DNA from 3 places in the Streptomyces sp. B8-7 genome. Region 2 is predicted to be linked to each of the others. Evidence: riboswitches for the same ligand, from Rfam matches in the RefSeq annotation. Region 2 holds a riboswitch; each other region holds the start of a gene.
The links. Region 2 has a riboswitch for cyclic di-AMP ahead of AC5K6T_RS24285 (M23 family metallopeptidase). Riboswitches for the same ligand answer to the same signal wherever they lie in the genome.
Positions count from the first base shown of each region.

Region 1: another riboswitch for cyclic di-AMP. It lies ahead of AC5K6T_RS01370 (C40 family peptidase); the one in region 2 lies ahead of AC5K6T_RS24285 (M23 family metallopeptidase).
Region 3: another riboswitch for cyclic di-AMP. It lies ahead of AC5K6T_RS19240 (C40 family peptidase); the one in region 2 lies ahead of AC5K6T_RS24285 (M23 family metallopeptidase).

Region 1 covers NZ_JBYRRL010000001.1:300,497-302,750, reverse strand. Annotated here, with positions in the region: gene pcrA (DNA helicase PcrA) at 1-840, opposite strand, end outside; cyclic di-AMP (ydaO/yuaA leader) riboswitch at 1,070-1,236, shown strand; gene AC5K6T_RS01370 (C40 family peptidase) at 1,245-2,254, shown strand, end outside.
Region 2 covers NZ_JBYRRL010000004.1:971,034-973,287, forward strand. Annotated here, with positions in the region: gene AC5K6T_RS24280 (PP2C family protein-serine/threonine phosphatase) at 1-558, shown strand, start outside; cyclic di-AMP (ydaO/yuaA leader) riboswitch at 824-982, shown strand; gene AC5K6T_RS24285 (M23 family metallopeptidase) at 994-2,037, shown strand; gene AC5K6T_RS24290 (PrsW family intramembrane metalloprotease) at 2,150-2,254, opposite strand, start outside.
Region 3 covers NZ_JBYRRL010000003.1:943,900-946,153, reverse strand. Annotated here, with positions in the region: gene AC5K6T_RS19245 (ATP-binding protein) at 186-644, shown strand; gene AC5K6T_RS19240 (C40 family peptidase) at 759-1,232, opposite strand; cyclic di-AMP (ydaO/yuaA leader) riboswitch at 1,237-1,361, opposite strand.

The sequences.
Region 1 (2,254 bases), on a different contig from region 2:
CGGGAAGGCGCGCAGCAGGTTGACCGTCGTCATGATCAGGTCGTCGAAGTCCAGGGCGTTCGCCTCGCGCAGCCGCGACTGGTACAGGGCGTAGGCCTGGGCGAGGGTCTTCTCGAAGCCGTCGGAGGCCTGGGCGGCGAAGTCCTCCTCGTCGATCAGCTCGTTCTTCAGGTTGCTGATCTTGGCGCTGAACGACTTGGGCGGATAGCGCTTGGGGTCGAGGTCCAGATCACGGCAGACCAGGGCCATCAGGCGCTTGGAGTCGGCGGCGTCGTAGATCGAGAAGGACGAGGTGAAGCCCAGCTTCTTGGACTCGCGGCGCAGGATGCGCACACACGCGCTGTGGAACGTCATCACCCACATCGCGTTCGCGCGCGGGCCGACGAGCTGCTCGACGCGCTCCTTCATCTCGCCCGCGGCCTTGTTGGTGAAGGTGATCGCGAGGATCTGCCCCGGGTGCACCTGCCGCTCGGCGAGCAGATGGGCGATGCGGTGGGTGAGCACCCGGGTCTTGCCGGAGCCGGCTCCGGCGACGATGAGCAGCGGGGAGCCCGCGTGGACGACGGCGGCCCGCTGGTTGTCGTTGAGCCCCTCCAGCAGCGCCGCGGGGTCGACCGGCGGGCGGGGCGCGCCGCCGCGGTAGTACCCGCCCGCGCTCCCCTCGTCGCCCGCGTCACCGGTGGCCCACCGGTCCGGGGGCACGTCGAACTTCCCGCCGAACAGATCGTCCGGAACCCGCTCCGGAGTGTGATCGTCCTCGGGCGGCGGCGGGTGCTCCTCCTCGTGCCCGCGGGGGGGCTGGAGGTCCGCCAGGAAGCTGTCGTCAAAGAGGCTGCTCATCGCTCTCCGAGTCTAGGCGGCCCCACCGACAACCGGCCCCGGTCCCGCGAACTCCCCGCCGCCACGCTCCGTCACCCGACCGGCACCGCCCGCACCGGGACATGCCCGGACCGGCCGAGGTCACAAAAATGTATCGGGCATATCACCCGCCAACCTTCACACAAGCCACACGAGTTGGCTACCGTTCCGGGCAGGACGCACGACCCCCACCGGCGAACCCCGCCGGGCCGCGCGGCCTCCGCCGAGTCCGGTGCGCACTGCGCCCACCGGAGCCGGGGACCCACCGAACCCGGGGTGAATCGGCCCACTCCCACACGGGAGCGGCCGTAGGGCAACCCTTCCGAAGCACCCGCCCGAACCCGACAGCTAACCCGGTAGGCGGCCGATGGAAGGAGTCGCCTCTCTTGGCGTCGCACCGCAGGACGCGTCCCACCGGGCCGCGTGTCGCAGGCATCCGCACCCCCGCACTGGCCACCGCCGCCCTCACCTCGGTGGCCCTGATCTCCCAGTCGGCCGAAGCCGCTCCCACCGACGACGGCAGGCCGACCCTGGAGGAGATCGAGAAGAAGGTCGACGACCTCTACCGGCAGGCAGGATCCGCGACCGAGAAGTACAACTCCGCCAAGGAGCGGACCACGAAGCAGCGCAAGCGCGTCGACGTCCTCCTCGACGACGTCGCCGAGCGCACCCAGAAGCTCAACGACGCGCGCGAGGAGCTCGGTTCCCTCGCCGCGGCCCAGTACCGCACCGGCGCCGCCACGCCCGGCACGGCATCGGTCCTGCTCGCCGACAGTCCGCAGGACTACCTCGACCGGGCCCAGCTCATGGACCGGATGACCGGCCGTCAGAAGCACGCGGTCGACGACTACGTCACCCAGCAGTCGACGACCATGGAGAAGCGCCGCGAGGCCACCGAGAGCCTGGCCACGCTCACCGACTCCCAGGCCGAGCTGAAGGCCGCCAAGGCCACCGTGCAGGCCAAGCTGGCCGACGCGCGCGAGCTGCTGTCCCGGCTGACCGCCGAGGAGAAGGCCCGGCTCGCGGCCGTCGAGGAACGCGAGCGCGAGGAGGCCGCCCGCAAGGCCGCCGAGCTGGCCGAGCAGCAGCGGGCACGGGAGGCCTCCGAGGCCGCCGAGGCCGCCGCCCGGCAGGAGGCCGAGCCCGGGCCGAGCCCGTCCGCCGGCGTCCCCTCGGGCACGTCCGCCGACAGCCCGGCCCCGCCCGCCCAGGATCCCGGCGCCGCCGCCTCGAAGGCCGACATGGCGCTCGCCTTCGCCCGCGCCCAGATCGGCAAACCGTACGTCTGGGGCGCGGCCGGCCCCGGCTCCTACGACTGCTCCGGCCTCACCCAGGCCGCCTGGCGGGCCGCGGGCGTCACCCTCCCGCGCACCACCTGGGACCAGGTCGGCGCCGG
Region 2 (2,254 bases):
GCCACCCTGGCCGGTGTCGCCGACCGGCTGGAACGCGCGCTCGACCGTGAGGGGGCGCGTCGGGCGGGCCTGGACGCGCTGGAAGGGTTCACCACCGCCGCGCTCGCCGAACTGCCGCACCGCGAAGCCCTCGCACGCGTCCTCAACCGCGGGCACCCCCCGCCGCTCGTGCTGTACGGCGACGGCACCGTGCGCCCGGTGCACCCGCGCAGCCCCGCGCTGCCGTTGGGCCTCGGCGACCTCGGCCGCGGGCCGGACCGGGTCGAGGAGGTGCCCTTTCCGGGCGGGGCCACCCTGCTGCTGTACACCGACGGGCTGTCCGAGGCCCGTGACGCGGACGGCGTCTTCTACGACCCGGAGCTGCGGCTCACCGGCCGGGTCTTCCGCGGGCCCGCGGCGCTGCTGTCGGCTCTGGCGGAGGAGGTACGCGGCCACTCGGGTGGCGCACTCGGCGACGACATGGCCCTGCTCGCCGTCCGCCGTCCCCTGGATGCGGCGGGCTCCGCGGGGGCCGAGGGGTCCGCCGGCAGGAGGAGCGGGGGCGGCGGGTCGCCGTGAGTTCCGGAGCCGCCCGGCGGCGGGTCTTCTCCGGCTCGCGTCACGCGATGTGATCGGACGGGTGCCCTCCGCATAACAGCTGAGTAAACGTCAGAAACTCGGACGTCGTGGGTGCCGGGTCAACTCGCCCGGCTTTCGCCCCTCCTGGGGTGAATCTCCTGCCCGGAAACTGCAATGATCAAGCCGAACAGCTTGGAAAGAGGGACCCGCTTCTATTACTGTCCGATAACGCAGCGGTCGTCCCAGCCGTCACAAGAGGCGGCTCCGTGCGCACGCGCCGAATCCCGCAAGGGAACCGGGGAACCACCAACTTGGGGTGAATCACGCGAATGCCCGCCGTGCACCGACGGCCGGTATACGCGCGTAGGAGACCTTCCTGTTCCGAACCCGTCAGCTAACCCGGTAGGCGAGAAGGAAGGAAAGGAGTACGCCCACGTGGCGTCCAACCGGCCTGCCCCGCAAGCCCCGTTCGTGCCGGGCCAGCGTTCCGCCGACACCGCCGAGGTCTTCGCCTACGGCGGCCCCCGCACCGACGACGGTCCGTGGGAGGAGTGGAACCCCACCGCGGACACCGTCCGCCCCGTACGCGGCAGGCACCGGGTCTCCAAGCAGCGCGGCGGCGGACTCGCCCGCAGCTCCACCGTCCTCGGCGTCGGCGTCATAGCCGCTGTCGGCGCCGGCGGCATGGCCAGCGCCCAGTCCGGCAAGCCGCCGGTCGCCATCTCCATGCCCGACCTGCCCTCCGTCGGCACCCTGCTGTCCGACGAGGAGCAGCCCGCCGAAGAGCCCGCCGCCCCGCTCAGCGGCATCGGCACCACGGCCGCCGACACCGCCCAGGGCGCCGACGACGCAGGCGAGGCCCTGCGGGCCCGCATCATCGCCCAGGCCGAGCGGCAGCAGAGCCAGGCCGACACCAAGGCCGCCCAGGCCGCCCAGGCCGCCGCGGCGAAGGAACTCGCCGAGGCCGCCGCCAAGGCCGAGAAGGAGGCCGAGGCCGAGGCCGCCGCCGCGAAGGCCGCCGCGGAGGAGGAGGCCCGCAAGAAGGCCGAGGCCGAGCGGCTCGCCGAGCTGGCCCGCCAGTACACGCTGCCGACCTCCTCGTACACGCTCACCTCCCTCTTCGGGCAGGCCGGCTCCATGTGGTCCTCCGGCTACCACACCGGCCTGGACTTCGCCGCGCCCACCGGTACGCCCATCAAGGCCGTCCACACCGGCACGATCACCGAGGCCGGCTGGAGCGGGTCGTACGGCTACCGCACGGTCCTCACCCTGGAGGACGGCACCGAGCTCTGGTACGCGCACCAGTCCTCGATCAACGTCAGCGTCGGCCAGAAGGTCAACACCGGCGACGTCATCGGGCGCGTCGGCGCCACGGGCAACGTCACCGGTCCCCACCTGCACCTGGAGGTCCACATCGGCGGGGCCGCGGGCGGCGTGGACCCGCTGGCCTGGCTGCGCGAGCGGGGTCTCACCCCCTGAGACGCCCCTGCCGATCCCGCACGGCACCGGGCGCCCCCCCGCCCGGTGAGGTGCCCCGGCCCGCCCCGTCGGGCCCGGAGTGAACCGGCGGTCCTGACGACACCCCCCGACGTCAGGGCCGCCGGTTCCTCATGTGCGGTACGGGGCCGGGGACGGGCTGACCGCACTCGTGGCCGTGGCCGTGGCCGTAGTAGTCGTCGTCGTAGCCGTGGTGGGC
Region 3 (2,254 bases), on a different contig from region 2:
CCCAAATACGTGCTGCCGTCGCAGAGTTCACCGCTTCGAGCGACAGATATATGCATATCTTGGTGGATCGGCACCATCAGCGGCGCACTGGTGGCAGTCTGGCGGACAAGCACCAGTCCGGGACCGTACTCGAACCATCCGATCCTTGTCGGACCGCGGCCCCGTGGGAAAGGGACGGCGTGGCCATGGCAGATCACCTGGAAGCATCCGTCACGATGCCGAGCGATCCCGCCTCGGTGTCCGCCGCCCGCGCCTACGTCGCCGACACGCTCGTGGAGTGGGGTCTGCCGCCCGACACGGACCTCGCCGACACGATCCGGCTGATCGTGTCCGAGCTCGCCACCAACGCCGTCCAGCACACCTTCGGGCAGTCCCCCACCTTCACCGTGGACATGCGGCTGGAGCGGGACGAGCACCTCAGCATCGGCGTCACCGACAGTCATCCGCGGTTCCCCCGGAGGCTCCCGGCGGCCGTGCAGCAGGACAACGGCCGCGGCCTGGTCATCATCCGCTGGCTGACGGCGGAGTGCGGCGGCAGGCTCCGGGTGCGGCCCACCCGGGAGGGCGGCAAGACCGTCTCCATCGAACTGCCCTGGACCGTCCCCGTCCGGCCGATGCCCACGGCGGGCCTCCAGGAGCCCTGAGGCCCGCGGGTGTCCGGGCGGGGAGCCCGCCCGGACACCGCGCCCCACGGGGAGGTGCGGGGCGCCGGGCGGGTGACGTCGGGCCGGCCCGGCGTCCGGACCGGCCGGGGACGGTCACCTCACCCGGCCGTACCAGACGCTGTTCGTCCAGATCTTCTGGAGCCGCACCACGTCGCCGGACTTGGGGGCGTGCCAGATCCGGCCTTTGCCCGCGTAGATGCCCACGTGGTAGACGTTCGAGCCGGAGTGGAAGAAGACCAGGTCGCCCGCCCGGCGGCGGCCCGCGGAGACGCGGCTGGTCTTGTTGAACTGCTGGGCCGCGGTGCGCGGCAGCCGCTTCCCCGCCTTCTTGTACGAGTAGAGCGTGAGCCCGGAGCAGTCGAAGCGGCGCGGACCCGCGGCGCCGTACAGATACGGGGCGCCCTTCTTCGAGGCGGCGACCTTGAGGGCGGTCGTGGCGGGCGTGGAGGCCGCGGCTCCGGCCGCGGCGCCCGGCACCACCAGGGGGCCGCCCACCGCGACGATGGTGAGTGCCGAGACGGTGCCGGCACGGGCCATGAGGGAGGGGACACGATTCTGCGCGGTCATGCGCAACCCTTCGTCAAACCGCCTGAGAAGGATGACCTGTCGGATTCGGGCTGGCGAAGTAGCCCGGCCGCCCGAGGGCGGCTTCACCCCAAGGTCCGCTCGGAGAACGTGCTCCGGCGGGCCGTCTTGCTCGGGTCCTCCACTCCTGCCGGTCCACTCCTGTCGACCGGTCATCCGGGCGGCGGCAGGACTCGGCGTCCGCCCGGACCGCCCCGCCGCGGTGGCGGGGTCTTGTCGTCAGACAGGGATCTTCACTCACCGGTGTCCGAAAAACCCAATGGAATCGGCGATTTGTGGTGTTGCTCACCGTTCACCCGTTCGGGTGGACACGGGGATGAACCGGGTGTCGCCGGGGCCACCGAACGGCCCCGGACCAGCACCGGAACCCGCTGTGGGGCCGTGGCGGCCGGCCTCTGACGCAACCGTTCGGGTCACGCAAGACGAGCCGTCGATACTCCGACAGAGGGTCCGTCGTTCGGTCCGTTTGACACCCGGTCCGCCGGTTGCGGCGGACCGGGGCGAAGGCGCCGCGAGCGCGCCCCGGAGGCCGCCCTCGCGCGACGTGCGGTGCCGGTGCGTGGTGCGTCCGCTCCCGGCCGGCCCCGGGCCCCGGACGTCTCCGGGCCGGCCGCCCCGGGGACCGCGGGGCCGCCCCGTGCCGCCCGCCCCGCGCCCGGTGCCGGCCCGGTGCCGGGCCGGCACCGGGCCGGTGTGCGGTGGCACACCGGAGGAGGCGCCCCCGGCGCGCCGGGGCCTCGCCGGGGCCTCGGCCGCCAGGGACCGACAGGTTCGGCAGGAGCGAAGGGCACGGAGGCGGGGCACAGGGGCACAGGGGCACGGGGGCACGGGGGCACGGGGAACGAAGGGCGCGGGGGGAACGACGGGCGGAGGCGCCTGCCGCAGGAGACCGGCCGGTTAACGCGCCCGAAACGCGTCGCAACTAGCCTCCCTCCACGCCACCAGGGACTTTGCCCGGGGCAGCGGCAGCCGGGCCCCGCACGGCCCGGAGCGAGGAAGTGAGG